Nonomuraea sp. NBC_00507: one gene and its partner. The protein of the gene in region 1 interacts with the protein of each later gene in a pairwise test. Links are inferred from orthologs where the notes say so. Each region holds a gene or a part of one and is shown in the gene's direction. Other genes may lie near its edges.

Region 1 (7,174 bases):
TGAAGCAGTCCCTGCTCGGGCATGTGAAGTCGCTTCGGGATCAGGGAATGAGCGTCCTGTTCGTCGAACACGACATGGACATGGTGCGAGAGATCTCCGACTGGGTGGTCGTCATGTCCCAGGGCAAGGTGATCGCCGAGGGACCCCCCACATCCATCATGTCGGACGAACGTGTCATCGATGCCTACCTCGGAGCTCGCCACGACACCGACATCAGCGAGCTCGAACACGTGATCCAGGTCGAGCACGCGCACGACCACGCCGAGCAGCTGGTCGACCGGGAGGTCCCGAGATGACTTCTGCCCATCAGGGCCCATCGGACTCTCAGGTCACCGATCAGGGCGAGATCGTGGCTGAAACCGATCCCAACGCCCCAAGGAGCGACCAGGCAGCGCAGACAAGGCATCTGCAGGCGGCCGAGGGTGCAGCCCTTCGCGCCGACAATCTGATCGCCGGGTATCTCCCCGGAGTCAACATTTTGAATGGCGCCGATCTGTACTGCCAACCGGGCGAGTTGGTCGGCATCATCGGACCCAATGGCGCCGGCAAGTCGACACTGCTCAAAGCACTCTTCGGGCTGGTCAAGATCACCGCCGGGACGGTTCGCCTGCGGGGCGAAGAGATCACGAACCAGCGCGCCGACGCACTGGTATCCCAAGGGATCGGCTTCGTACCGCAAACCAACAACATTTTCCCCTCGCTCACCATCGAGGAAAACCTGCGGATGGGGTGCTATCAGTCCCCCAAGAAGTTCGCCCCCCGGTTTGCGTTCGTGACCGACCTGTTCCCTGCGCTGGGCCGGCGCCGCAAGCAGCGGGCCGGACAATTGTCAGGCGGTGAGCGGCAGATGGTGGCTATGAGCCGGGCTCTGATGATGGAACCCTCCGTGTTGTTGCTCGATGAACCCTCAGCGGGCCTGTCCCCGGCGATGCAGGACGAGGTGTTCGTGCAGACCCGAGCCATCAACCGCACCGGTGTATCGGTCGTCATGGTCGAGCAGAACGCGCGCCGCTGCCTCCAGATCTGCGACCGCGGGTACGTCCTCGACCAAGGACGCAACGCCTACACCGGGTCCGGCCAGGCGCTGGCCCGTGACCCCAGGGTGATCGAGCTGTATCTCGGCACCTTGTCCAATGCCGCCCAGGCAGACAGCACACCTGCCGGCCAGCGGAACTAGGACTACGACCGCACCTGTTCGCCGGTCGAATCCTCCCATCGCGTCCGCTCCTGACCTCCGCCACGACACAGCCGTGCACCGCACCAATAGCGCAACAGTCCTCACCACACTTGGAGGCCCCATGCCGCTCCCCAGACGCATCACCTGTATCGCCGTTTTGGCCTTCGCCGCGTTGGCAACCGCCGCTTGCGGTTCTAACAGCAGCCCCACCGCAGCCGGCAGCGAGCCGCCGGCCACGGCGGGCACCCAGCCGCCGGCCAAGGCGGGCACCCAGCTCTACTTCGTAGACGGCAACACCGCCGACTACTCCGGTGATTTCGAGCCGGGCACTCTCAACGGTGTGCGCGCCACCCTGCCCGGCGGCAAGATCGGCGACGAGTTCCGGCAGCGGATCCTCAAGATCAACAGCAAGGTGAAGGACTTCACCTACGCTCCGGAGGCCTACGACGCCACGATCCTCTCAGCCCTGGCTGCGATCGCCGCAAAGAACGACTCCGGCAAGGCGATCGCCGAGAAGGAGATCGGCATTACCAGGGATGGGACAAAGTGCACCGGCTTCAAGCAGTGCGCCGACCTACTCGCCGACGGAACGGACATCGACTACGACGGCGCCTCTGGCCCGATCGAGATGAACTCGACAGGAAGCCCGTCCGCGGCGACCGTCGGCATCTACCAATTCGGGCAGGACAACAACTACAAGAATGTCGGCTACGTCAACGGCACCACTCCGGACCAGGCCAACATCCGAGCCGACCAGAAGGTCAGCGGCCCAATCCCCAAGGGGGACGGCACCCTTACGTTCGGCACCCTGCTCCCTGCCACAGGGGACAGCTCCTTCCTCGGCGCCCCGCAGTTCGCCGGCGTGGACCTGGCCATTGACGAAATCAACAAGGCCGGGGGTGTGCTGGGCAAGGATGTGAAGCAGTTGAAGGGCGACTCCGGTGACGGGTCGCCGAACATTGCGCCATCCGAGACCGACAAACTGCTCCGCGGTGGTGCCGACGTCATCATCGGTGCCGCTTCCTCGTCGGTGTCGCTGTCGGTCATCGACAAGATCTCCGGGGCTGGCGTCGTCCAGATATCGGCCGGAAACACCTCGACCGCATTCGACACCTACCCCGACCATGGCATGTACTTCCGTACGGCCCCTTCCGACGTCCTGCAGGGGCAGGTGATGGCCCAGACCATCAGCGAGGACGGTCACCGCAACATCGCAATCCTCGCCCGGCAGGACGCCTACGGAGAGGCATTGGCGAAGAACGTCCGCTCCTTCTACGAGGAATCCGGCGGCAAAGTCGTCTCCTATGCCCTTTACGACGCGAACGCAGCCAACTACACGGCCGAGGTGGAGAAGGTGAAGGCCCAAGACCCGGACGCCATCGTGCTGATCTCGTTCGACGAGAGCAAGAAGATCGTCCCGGAACTCATCAAAGCCGGCATCGGCCAGAACGGCTGAGCCCGTACCTAGCCGGTGGTCGTGGCTCCGGATCCGCCCCGCAGCCACGACCACCCAGACTGCCGTGTCGCCCGTGGAGTGGAGCAGTTTTCGCATGACCACCAGACCGCCAAAAGCCAGTCCTACCGCCACCGCAGAGTACGGCGCCGACCCCGACTTTGACACGGTGTACGACCGCGCCACTTTCGGGTCAGCCAAATGGGCCAACCAATGGGACGAATTTTCACCGCGTGTCCGGGGCGAGGATCTGCTGTCGCTATGGACGGCCGACATGGACTTCCGGGCGCCGACGACCGTCATCGACCGGCTGCGCGCCGCTGCGGACCACGGTATCTACGGCTACACCCTGCGAGACCCGGAACACTTCCAGATCGTGCAGAACTGGTTCACCGTCAGGCACGGCTGGACACCACCGGTGGAAACGCTCCTCCCGGCCCCTGCGATCATGTCCTCGGTCGCAGCAATCTTGCGCACCTTCACCGCCCCTGGAGATGGGGTGATCGTCCAATCACCGGTCTACTCGCCGAACTTCGAGGCCATTACCGGTAACCACCGGCGGCTGCTCGTGAACCGGCTCCGGCTCATCGACAACCGCTACGAGTTCGACCTCGACAACCTGGCCGAGCTGGCCGCATCCGGCGCGAAGGTGCTACTTCTCTGCAACCCCCACAATCCCTCGGGCCGGAGCTGGACGGCCGACGAGCTGCTCGCCGTGAACGACATCTGTGCGCGCTACGACCTTCTGGTGATTTCTGATGAGATCCACTGCGACATCCGGCTGAACGGCCGGCCCCACGTGGTCTATGCCTCGATCAGCAGCGACGCCGCCCGCCGAGCATTCATCTGCACTGCCCCCACCAAGACCTTCAACCTTGCGGGCCTGCCAACGGCCACACTCTCGGTTGCCGATCCATACCTGCGCTCGGAACTGCTGAACGCCATGCGGGCATCGTTCATGATCAACGCGCACTACTTCGGTCGTCTGGCCTTGGAGACTGCCTACACTACGGGTGGTCCGTGGCTCGACCGGCTGACCGAATATCTCAAGGGCAACGTGGCCTTCGTGCACGAGTTCGTCCAAGAGCGGCTGCCCGAGATCACGCCGATGCCGCCGGACGCGTCGTTTCTGGTCTGGCTGGAGGCTCGTGAGCTTGACGCTCGTGTGGGCGGGCTGCACCAGTTCCTTGTCGACCGTGCGGCTGTCAATCTCTACGACGGCCGGGTCTACGGCCCCGGAGGAGAGGGGTGCGTCCGACTGAACGTCGGCTGCCCCCGGAAGGTGCTGACTGAGGCGCTCGAACGCATCGATCATGCGCTCTCACGGTAGCGCTCCTCGGGGCACTCACTGACCCTGTCCCGCGTCACCTCAGGACATGTCGGCCTGGGGATCTTCCGGCATCAGCGAAACCAGGGCGGAGGCGCCATCGCAGCGAGGATCGCTCCCCGCTGAGGTGGCACCCCCGACGACTTGTGCGTGGCCGACCCATTCTGATGCCGGCGGCAGCGGGACGATCGGCGCGCCGGTCGCGGTCAGAGCTGCGATGGTACTGGGGGAGAGATCCGTCTCCAGGCTGATCGTGTCCTCCGGCTGGCCCGCCTCCATACCGCCGACGACCCAGCGGGGTGCGGCGACCGCGTCGGCGGGTTGTTCCCCGTCGAGCAGCCGTAGCAGCACTTGGGTGAGGATCTGCGGTTGGGCCTTGCCTCCCATCGTGCCCATCGACCAGGCCAGCCGTTCTTCCTGGGTGACCATGACCGGCATCAACGTGTGTGCCGGACGCTTGCCCGGCGCGATGACGTTGGGCGAGGCGGCGTCGAGGGAGAAGAACGCCCCGCGATTGTGCATCACCATGCCGGTCGAGGGTTCGAGCAGCCCCGCGCCGAAGCTGTGGAAGAGGCTCTGGATCAGCGAGACCGCGTACCCTTCGCTGTCCGCGGTCACGACCGCGACCGTGTCGCCACTCGCCCTGCCGGTGATGGCCGGCCCGGCCGCTTCGTGGGAGGGGCCCAGCAGCAGGGTGTCCACGTCGATCTGCGCGAACCGGGGATCGGCCAGATGGCGGGTCCTGTCGGCGATGCCTCCGTGGAAGATCGCGGCCAGTAGTCCGGCGTCCTCTCCGTGCGGGTCCGTCCTCTCCAGCGCGGCCAGCGCCTGCAGCAGCAGGAAGCCCTGTGTGTTGGGCGGGCTGGTGTAAACGTCGAAACCCCGGAAGGCGCGGTGAAGCGGATCGGGCTGCTCGACCTCGTAGGCGGCCAGGTCGTCCAGGGCGATGGGGACCGCCAGCGCCTGCAGGCCGGCGACCAGTCGCTTGCCCAACGGCCCGCCGTACAACACCTCGGGGCCCTGAGCCGCGATCTCCGCGAGCGTCGCGGCCAACTCTTCCTGGCGCAGGGTTTCGCCGACGCGTAGTGACCCGAAGACGGTCCGCATCCCAGGGTCGGCGGCGATCAGATCTCCGGCCTCGGCTATGGCCGCTGCCAGGCCCGGAACGACAGGAGTGCCTTCCGCATGGCGTATGGCGGCGGCGAAGTGGTCGGGCCACGTCAGCGCGGCACCGGAGGCGTGCAGCGCGGCATAGCCCGCGACCGCGCCGGGGACGGTGATCGTGTCAGGCCCGGACACGGGCATCTGGCCGCCGTAACGCGAGATCAGCGCAGCCACGTCGATGCCGGCCGGGGCGGGACCGCTGGCGTTGACGCAGGAGATCCTGCCGTCCGGGGATCTGATCAGAGCGATCAGATCGCCGCCGAGTCCGGTGTTGTGCGGATAGACGACGGTGAGCGTCACGGCGGCCGCGAGCGCGGCGTCTACGGCGTTGCCGCCACCTGCGATCGCCTTCTTGGCTGCGGCGGTGGCAAGTACGTGCGGGCTGGCGATGGCGCAGTGATAGGTCATGACTCTTTCAGATGATCTTGGATAGGAACGATCGCGTACGTTCATGGACGGGATCGGTGAAGACCTGGGCGGGTGGGCCGACCTCGACGATCTTTCCGGCGTCCATGACGACGACCCGGTCGGCCACCTCGCGGGCGAAGCCCATCTCGTGGGTCACCACCAGCATCGTCATGTGCTCGCGGGCCAGCTCCTTCATCACCTCGAGCACCTCGCCGATCATCTCGGGATCCAGTGCGCTCGTCGGCTCGTCGAAGAGCATCAGCGCCGGCCGCATCGCCAGCGCGCGGGCGATCGCGACCCGCTGCTGCTGCCCGCCGGACAGGTTGGCCGGGTAGGCGTCGGCCTTGTGTGCCAGGCCGACGCGGTCCAGCAGGCGGTGCGCGTCCTCGACCGCCTGCGCCTTCTGCACGCGCCTGACCCGCACGGGACCGTGCCAGACATTTTCCGCGGCCGTCATGTGCGCGAACAGGTTGAAGTGCTGGAACACGAAGCCGATGTCGCGACGTTGCCTCGCGACCTCGGCCGCGGATTCCTCCACGAGCCTGCCGTCCTTGCCGTGGCGGTAGCCGACGAGGCGACCGGTGACCGTGATGCTGCCGCTGTCGATCGTCTCCAGATGGTTCACCGTACGGAGGAACGTGGTCTTGCCGGCGCCCGACGGGCCGATGAGGACGACCACTTCGCCGCGACTCACCTCGAGAGAGACGTCGTCGAGCACGACGTGGCCACCGAGCGCGCGAGTGACGTGCTCGGCTCGGACGATCACGCTCATGGCGCCTCCGCCCGGACCACGGCACGCCCGCCGCCGAAGAGCCGCTGCCCTATCGTCGGAGGTCGCGATATCCCCGCCGATGCATTCAGCCGGCCCTCGATCCAAGCCTGGACGAACGACCACAAGGTGGTGAGCAACAGGTAGTACAGGGCCGCGACGATGAACACTTCGAACGTGCGGAAGGTCGTGGAACTGATCGCCTGGGTGTTGAGGAACAGCTCGTCCACGCCGATCACACTCAAGATCGAGGTGGTCTTCATCATGGCGTTGAAGTTGTTGCCGAGCGGCGGGACGATGAAGCGCAGCGCCTGCGGCAGGATGATCCATCTCATCGCGGAGCGCGGTGTCATGCCGATGGCGAGCGCCGCCTCCGACTGCCCCTTCCCGACTGAGTCGATCCCCGCACGGATGATCTCCGCCATGTAGGCGCTCTCGTTGATCGCCAGCGTGACGAGGGCGGCCTGGAACACGCCGGTGACGGTCACGCCGAGCAAGGTGAGGTCGGAGAAGGAATAGATTTCGGCCGCGGCCAGGCCGTTGTAGACCAGAACCAGTTGGACCAGCAGCGGGGTGCCGCGCAGGATCCAGATGTAGAACCCGGCCACCGCGGTGACCCAGCGGCGCTTGGATCGGCGCATCAGCGCCACGCCGAGCCCGATGATCACTGCCAGGAACTGGGCGAGGACTGAGATGTAGACCGTGCGCCACAGCCCCTCGAGAAACGGCCCCGACGGGCGAAGGAGCGCGTCCCAGAAGAACGCCGGGTCGAAACTCAAGGCTCCAGCCTGTCCACTTGGAGGTTCCACTTGGCCAGGACCTTGTCGTACGTCCCGTCCGCCCGGATCTCTTGCAGCGCCTTGGCCAGCGCGCTCT
Region 2 (7,466 bases), 7.3 Mb from region 1 along the record:
GCCTGGCAGGCGTCGCACGGCTGCGAGTCTGCGTCGCTCCCGGAGGCGGACGCACGAAAAATTGCCGGACCGGCAAGAGGCGCCCAAGGGGAATGCGAGCGCATACGTGGACGCTTGACGCCATGGCTGGACGTGGAGCCGCGTCCGGCGCCTGCGTTTCCTCATTGCCGAACCAGCAAGGATGGCCACTGTGGACGACGATCTCGACGCCGCGCTGACGGCCCTGGGTCCGAGGCTTCGGCGGATGCGCCGCCATCGCGGCCTGACCCTGGCCGACCTGGCCGCGGAAACCGGCATTTCGGAGAGCACTCTGTCGCGCCTGGAGAGCGGCGGGCGGCGGCCGAACCTCGAACTCCTCCTCCCGCTGGCCAGGGCCTACGGCATGCCACTGGAGGAGCTCATCGGGGCACCGCAGACCGGCGACCCACGCGTCCACCTGCGCCCGATCCAGCGCGACGGCATGATCTACATCCGGCTGACCCACAAGGCGGGCGGCACCCAGGCGTACAAGCTGATCATTCCCGGGGCGACGGGCCCTGCGGAGCCCGATCCGCAGCGTCATGAAGGCTATGAGTGGGTCTACGTGCTCAGCGGCCGGCTACGGCTCGTGCTCGGTGACCAGGACCTCATCCTGGCGCCTGGTGAGGTGGCCGAGTTCGACACGCATGTCCCGCACTGGATGGGGAACGCCGGGGCCACGCCGGTCGAGCTGCTCATCCTGTACGGGCCCCAGGGGGAACGCGCTCACGTACGTGCCCGGCCACGGCCGAACGGCGGCTGACGCGCGAGGGACCCCCCTCGTGAACCGCCGTCAGAATGTGGCGATCGGGTTGACTGGGCTGCCGGACGTACCGGCGAAGCGGACCGGCGCGACTGCGAGGTGGAAGTCCCACTGGCCGAGCTCGGCAGCCGTCGTCGCGCACGCCTCCAGGTCGCAGTTGTCGAGCATCCACAGACCCATCGCGACGAGGCTCACGGCGTGAACCGGCATCAACACGTCTTCGTACCCCGACGGCTGAACGTCCTGGGGGGTATCAGCGCCGATCAGCGCAACCTCCCGTCCATGCAGCCACGGCAGGCAGGACGCGTGCCAGCCGGCCTGCGTGAAACCGCCGGCCGCACCGGCCTCGTGCCGGACGCGGCCATAGCCGGTCCGCAGGAGTACCGCATCGCCGGATCGCACCCGCACACCCTGGCGACGCTCCGCCTCCTCGAGATCATCGGGGAACACACCCTGCCCCGGTTCCAACCACGGCACATCGCGGACGCTCGCAATGTCCAGCAGGACACCACGCGTGATGATCCCGTTCGCCGCCGCCGTGACGGCCGCCCACGCCGATCCCGTTGCGGCGTCGACCAACGAGTGCGACCGCCCGTTGTACATCGTGCCGTCCCAGAAGATGTGGCACGGCGAGTCGACGTGGGTGATGGTGTTGCCGTGGAACATCATGCCGAGCCGCTCGTTCGAAAAGCCCCAGCGCCGGTCGTTGCGGAATCCGGGCACCGGCATGTTCTCGGCACCCGGCATGTCGGCGGCGCACGGGCACGTCGTCGTCGACCGCTCCATCTCTTCCGGTACGGCAACCTCCCATGCGCACGACACGCTCCTGCCGTGGCGCACGGCCCGCGCCGCCGCCAGCCGGACGTCGTCGGTGATGTGGTTCAGAGTGCCGAGCTCGTCGTCGTCGCCCCACCGTCCCCAGTTCGACAGCGTGTCGAAGTAGCCGAGCACGTCGTCCTGTGTGGGTATCGGTCGCCCTGCCGTCATCCCAGCATCGACTCCTCCGGTCACGTGGTTCGAGGCACCGCAGGCAGGGTATCCCGCCCTCTCTTCCTTTGATATGACCTCGCCGGGGCCGGAGAGACGGTGCGAGCAACCTCGATCCAACCCCCGGCGAGGCCCATGTCAATCCCCATCCGCCTCGGGGATCTCACCGTCGTCGAGAGCGGTGGGATCGAAGTCGCCCGATCCGCCAGAGCGATATGGTGCTAGGTCCAGTTGGTGATGCGGCGCAGGACGTGCTCCACGGGCCCGTAACGGTGATTCCGCAGCCAGAGCGCGCTAAGCCACAGCAGAACCGTGTAGATCACGAGGGCCACGCCCATCACTGCGATCGGCGACAGCTTGCCCGCCAGCGCCAGGCCGTACCCGGTGAAGACCAGGCACGCCAGCACGGATTGCCCCACGTAGTTGGACGCCGCCACCCGCCCCGCAGGCGCCAGCGCGCGGCCTGCGGCGGGGAAGCGCCTGATCACCCGAAGCAGGGTCGCCACGTAGGCGGAGGCCAGCAGGATCGAGGTGAGGGTGTTCACCGAAACACCCGCCACCTCCCCCGGGCCCGAAGCACCGGACGTCCAGGCGAACAGGATTCCGCCCGGAATGCCGACTCCGAATCCCACCCACTGAATTCGGGGCAGCAGCCGCGACCACCGTTCGGGTTCCTCCAGCAGCCTGGACTTGCCCGCCGCCAGCCCGAACAGGAACATGGCCAGCGCCGTCGGCCCCTGGAAGAGCCAGATCATCGTCACGAGCGGCGGATAGAGTTCCAGTTGCAGGGACAGGAAGTCAAGCGGCCCGCCGGTGGCCAGGTCCAGCGCCCTCGCCGCCACGGCGGGATCCGCCGCCGGCTGCCCCGCGGTGGGGTCCAGCGTGGTCAGCCACGCCAGCGCCGACCACAGCAGGGTCAGCACGCCGATGATGGCCGATCCGATGACGACGGCGGTCTTGGGCCTGAGGTTGCGCAGCGAGAGCAGGATCAGGCCCAGCACGGCGTACAGGGTGAGAATGTCGCCGACCCACAGCAGGATCCCGTGGAGCAGGCCGATCACGAAGAGGCCCAGGCACCTGCGCAGGGTCCTGGTCTTCACGCTCGCCCCTGCCCGCTCCGCCGAGCGCATCTGCAGCGTGAACGAGTAGCCGAACAGGAACGAGAAGATGATGTAGAACTTCGTCAGGACGAAGGCGGTGATGGCCATGGCCACCGGCCCCTCGGGCATGGGCATGGTGCCCGCCATGGCGTAGCCGGGGTCGGCGAAGAAGCCGATGTTCGCGACGAGGATGCCCGCCAGCGCGAACCCGCGCAGCACGTCGACCTCGTGGACACGGCTTGCGGGCAGTGTGCGGAGTTCCGTCATGTTCCGAAGCTACGAACGACGTGCACGCCCCCGCATCGAACCTTGGTCTCCAAAGAGGCCGACCAAAGCAGGACATTCCTCTGGCGCAAGCGCGGTGTCTGCCCCCCCGCGCGGGCGGAGCAACCTTGATGCCTGCCAGCAGGAAGCACCGAACTGAGGGATAGTCGGGAGATGCCTACGACGGTGCTGGCCACCAAGGTGTTTGCGCCGGCAAGACGCCCTCAACTGGTCGCTCGGCCGCGGCTGATCGACCGGCTGGACGCTGCGCTGGATCCCGGCCGGAGGCTGACACTCATCTCGGCGCCCGCCGGCTTCGGCAAGACGACGTTGGTCACCGACTGGATCGAGCACACCACGCGACGTCAGCTCGCGGCGCGGGTCGCCTGGCTGTCGCTGGACGACGGCGACAACGACCTTCCACGTCTGCTGACCCACCTCGTGGCCGCGTTGCAGGGACTGGAGGAGGACCTCGGCTACGAGGCGCTCGGCCTCCTTCACGGCACGCTCGCGCTCCCGGTTGAGGCGTCCCTGACCGCACTGATCAACGACGTGGCGCAGACCGCCGGGCAGATCGTGCTCGTGCTCGACGACTACCACGTGATCGACGCCCGGCCGGTGCACGAGGCGATGACGTTCCTGCTCGACCACCTGCCCCCGCAGCTGCACCTTGTTATCGCGAGCCGCTCGGATCCGCCGCTACCACTGTCCCGCCTGCGGACCCGCGACGAGTTGGTCGAGCTGCGCGCCGCTGACCTGCGCTTCACACCGGACGAGGCGATGAGCTTCCTCAACCAGGTCATGGGCCTCGGTCTCTCCACCTCCGACGTCGACGCACTCGAGACCCGCACCGAAGGTTGGATCGCCGGACTCCAGCTGGTCGCCCTCTCGCTGCGCGGCCATGTCGACGTCTCCGGATTCATCGGAGCGTTCACCGGCAGCCACCGCTTCGTCCTGGACTACCTCGTGGACGAGGTGCTGCGGCACCAGCCCTCGCACGTCCGCGCGTTCTTGCTGCACACCGCCGTCCTCGACCGCCTCGCCGCGCCGCTGTGCGACGCCGTCACCGTACGGACCGACAGTGCCGCGATGCTGGAGAACCTCGATGGCGGCAACCTCTTCGTCGTCGCCCTGGACGACCAACGGGAGTGGTCCCGCTACCACCACCTGTTCGCCGACATGCTCCGCGCGCGCCTGCGCAGCGAGGAACCCGAACTGATCCCGGTGCTGCACAGGCGCGCGAGCGACTGGTACGAGCGCCATGATCTCGCCGAGGACGCCGTCCGGCACGCCCTGGCTGCCCGGGACTTCGATCATGCGGCCCACCTGATGGAGCTGGCCCTGCCCGCGCTGCGCCGCAACCGGCAGGACGCGATGCTCCTCGGCTGGCTCGCCGCACTCCCCGACGACGTGGTCCGGCGCAGCGCCGTACTCAGCGTCTTCTACGGCTGGAGGCTGATGGTCTCGGGTGACCTCGACGCGGTCGAAGACCGCCTGGACGACGCCGAAAGGGCACTCGCCGCCGGCAGCACCCCGGACGCCGGCAACGAGGAGCTCCGCACCCTCCCGGTGACCCTGGCCATATACCGTGCCTCGCTCGCGCAAGCCCGCGGCGACGCAGCAGGTACGGCGCAGCACGCGCAGCGAGCGCTCGAGATGGCCGGGCCGGGCGCCCACCTCTCCCGTGGCGCCGCCGCGGGGTTCCTCGGGCTCGCAGCTTGGGCGAACGGCGAGATCGAGCCAGGTCTGCGGACGTTCTCCGAGGCTGTGCGGAGCCTGCGCGCAGCCGGGAATCTTGCCGACGCGTTGAGCGGCACGATCGTCCTGGCGGACATGTGGCTCGCGGCTGGACGACCTGAACGGGCACGCGGGCTTTACGAGGCTGCGTTGCGAGAGGCCACTGCCCACGGCGATACCCACGGCACAGCCCTGCCGCTCCCGACCGCGGACCTACATGTCGGTCTGAGCGAGCTCGACCGCGAGCTGGGCAACCTCGCAGGCGCGACCCAACACCTCGAGACCGCCAAGGCGCTCGGGGAGCGGGCCGAGATGACGGAGAACCGGCACCGGTGGTTCCTGGCGATGGCGCGGATCCGGGAAGCGGACGGCGACCCAGACGGAGCCATCTCCCTGCTGGACCAGGCTGAGCGGCTCTACGTGCGCGGGTTCTTCCCCGACGTACGGCCGATCGCGGCGATGAGGGCGCGCATCCGGATCATCCAGGGCAAGCTCTCGGAGGCCGCCGACTGGGCCCGCGAACGCGGCCTGCCCGCCATGGATGACCTCAGCTATCTCCGCGAGTTCGACCACCTCACTGTGGTGCGGTTGCTGATCGCGCAGCACCGCAGCCACCCGGACGCCGGCACCATCCGTGAGGCGGTCGGCTTGTTGGGCCTGCTGCATGAGGCCGCGACACAGGCCGCACGACCAGGGAGTCTCCTCGAGATCGCCATGCTGCAAGCGCTCGCACACCAGGCCCAGGGCGACCTGGCCCGCGCGCTCGACGCGCTGGAACGAGCCCTGGGCCAGACACCCGAACCGGGAGGCTACGGCCGGCTCCTCCTCGATGAGGGTGAGCCCATGGTCTCGCTGCTGCACGCCGCCGACGAACGTGGCCGACTCGGCGACCATGCTCGTCGCATGCTCCGTGCCCGCACTCCGAGCGAAGACGCCTCGGACCAGGTGACACCACCGTCGGCAGTGGGGTTGAGCGAGCGCGAGCTGCAGGTGCTCAGACTGCTCAACAGCACCCTCAGCGGGCCGGAGATCGCCCGCGAGCTCTTCATCTCGCTCAACACCTTTCGCAGCCACACCAAGCACATCTTCACCAAGCTCGACGTCAACAGCCGCCCGGCGGCTGTGAGCCGCGCCCGGGAGCGTGGCCTGCTCTAGCCCTGCCGCCGCTCTCACCACGTCAATCACATCGTGTGGGGATGCCCGGTCACCACCTTGCTTCCTAGATTCCGAGTCATCCGCGGCACCTGGCCACGGCGACTCGAAGCGAGGGAAGCGTCATGTCCGTTACCACCACCAGACTCACCTGTGCGGCCGGCCTGGCGGCCGTGGTGGGAGGGTTGCTGTTCATCCTCATCCAGCTGATCCATCCCCACGAGGACGTCGCAACGGTCACAACGACCGCCTGGACCGTTACCGCGATCCTGACCATGGCGATGTCCGTCCTGCTGCTGGTCGGGCTCACCGGGCTGTACCTCCGCCAGGTGACGGAGACCGGCGTGCTGGGCCTGGTCGGGTTCCTGCTGTTCGGAGCCTGTTTCATGCTCACGATTGCGGTCACCTTCGTCGAGGTGTTCGTCCTGCCGCCGCTCGCGGATCAGGCGCCCCAGTATGTCGGTGACTTCCTCGCGACCTTCACCGGTGCTGCCGTCACCGGCGCCGTGGGGCCCCTGCCGGTGGCCAATCTGGTGTCGGCGGTCGGCTACCTGCTCGGCGGTCTGCTGTTCGGTGTCGCGCTCTTCCGGGCCCGCATCCTCGCGCGGTGGGCTGCCCTGCTGCTCGCGGTCGGAGCTGTGGCCACACTCCTGGTGCCTCTTCTCCCGCACGCACTCGACCGGCTGCTCGCATTCCCTGTCGGACTGGCCCTGGCCGGCCTCGGGTACTCGCTCTGGCGCGAACAGCGTGGCACCTCCCATGAGTCCGTGCAAAGCGACCCCAGAGCGCGGCTCGACGCGGCCGGTGTCGAGTGACGTCCCGAACCGGGTCCTTCGCGGTAAACCGACCCGAGCATGGTCCAACCTCTGGCAAGAAGGCAGCTCCGGCCCAGTCTTGGCGGCCGGTCCGGCGCCGCGTGTCGACCTGGCGGGTACCCGCCGCGCTGGTCGCGCTCAGCCTGGCCCCGGTTCTGGCCGGCTCGGCCCGACTCATCGAACTGTCGGGCGGCCCGCATCTGCTGCCTTCCCGCGTCAACGACCCCTCACCCGTGCCGCTGGTCGCGCACATCGTCAGCGTCATCGTGTACGCCGTCCTCGGCGCCTTCCAGTTCGGCGCCGGGCTCCGCCGCCGCAGAGCCGGTTGGCATCGGGCCTCCGGACGCCTCCTCGTCCTCGCCGGCATGGTCGTTGCGCTGTCCGCGCTGTGGTTGACGCTGTTCTATCCCCGCGCTGAAGGCGGTGACCTGCTGTTCGCGTTCCGGCTGCTGGCCGGATCGGGCATGGCCGCGATCCTCGTCCTCGGCGTCCTCGCCATCAAGCGGCGCGACGTCGCCCGGCACCGCGTGTGGATGACCCGCGCCTACGCCCTCGCCCTGGGCGCCGGCACCCAGGTGTTCACCCTCGGCATCGGGGAGACGATCCTCGGGGAGAGCGACCTCAGCGAGG

What was found. Proteins that work in one complex are often made in the same cells at the same time.
Region 2: the proteins of OHA25_RS23885 (region 1) and OHA25_RS57140 interact in binary tests that used the Escherichia coli proteins (3 or more experiments, as listed by UniProt). The link is inferred for Nonomuraea sp. NBC_00507 from one-to-one orthologs.

What each region holds. Positions count from the first base shown.
Region 1 is NZ_CP107853.1:4,833,262-4,840,435, forward strand. Bases 1,845-4,843 are described here. They hold OHA25_RS23885 (MalY/PatB family protein), read left to right. Parts: upstream 1,845-2,727; coding sequence 2,728-3,960; downstream 3,961-4,843. Other genes in these bases: OHA25_RS23880 (ABC transporter substrate-binding protein), read left to right, coding at 1,845-2,633; OHA25_RS23890 (gamma-glutamyltransferase family protein), read right to left, coding at 4,000-4,843. Also shown: OHA25_RS23870 (ABC transporter ATP-binding protein), read left to right, coding at 1-296; OHA25_RS23875 (ABC transporter ATP-binding protein), read left to right, coding at 293-1,177; more of OHA25_RS23880, read left to right, coding at 1,299-1,844; more of OHA25_RS23890, read right to left, coding at 4,844-5,529; OHA25_RS23895 (amino acid ABC transporter ATP-binding protein), read right to left, coding at 5,537-6,301; OHA25_RS23900 (amino acid ABC transporter permease), read right to left, coding at 6,298-7,077; OHA25_RS23905 (ABC transporter substrate-binding protein), read right to left, coding at 7,074-7,174. UniProt on the Escherichia coli protein: Acts as a beta-cystathionase and as a repressor of the maltose regulon.
Region 2 is NZ_CP107853.1:12,095,145-12,102,610, reverse strand. Bases 2,934-6,224 are described here. They hold OHA25_RS57140 (LuxR C-terminal-related transcriptional regulator), read left to right. Parts: upstream 2,934-3,306; coding sequence 3,307-6,024; downstream 6,025-6,224. Other genes in these bases: OHA25_RS57135 (hypothetical protein), read left to right, coding at 6,147-6,224; OHA25_RS57145 (DUF418 domain-containing protein), read right to left, coding at 2,934-3,135. Also shown: OHA25_RS57155 (helix-turn-helix domain-containing protein), read left to right, coding at 191-781; OHA25_RS57150 (cyclase family protein), read right to left, coding at 812-1,732; more of OHA25_RS57145, read right to left, coding at 1,990-2,933; more of OHA25_RS57135, read left to right, coding at 6,225-6,836; OHA25_RS57130 (DUF2306 domain-containing protein), read left to right, coding at 6,938-7,466. UniProt on the Escherichia coli protein: Positively regulates the transcription of the maltose regulon whose gene products are responsible for uptake and catabolism of malto-oligosaccharides.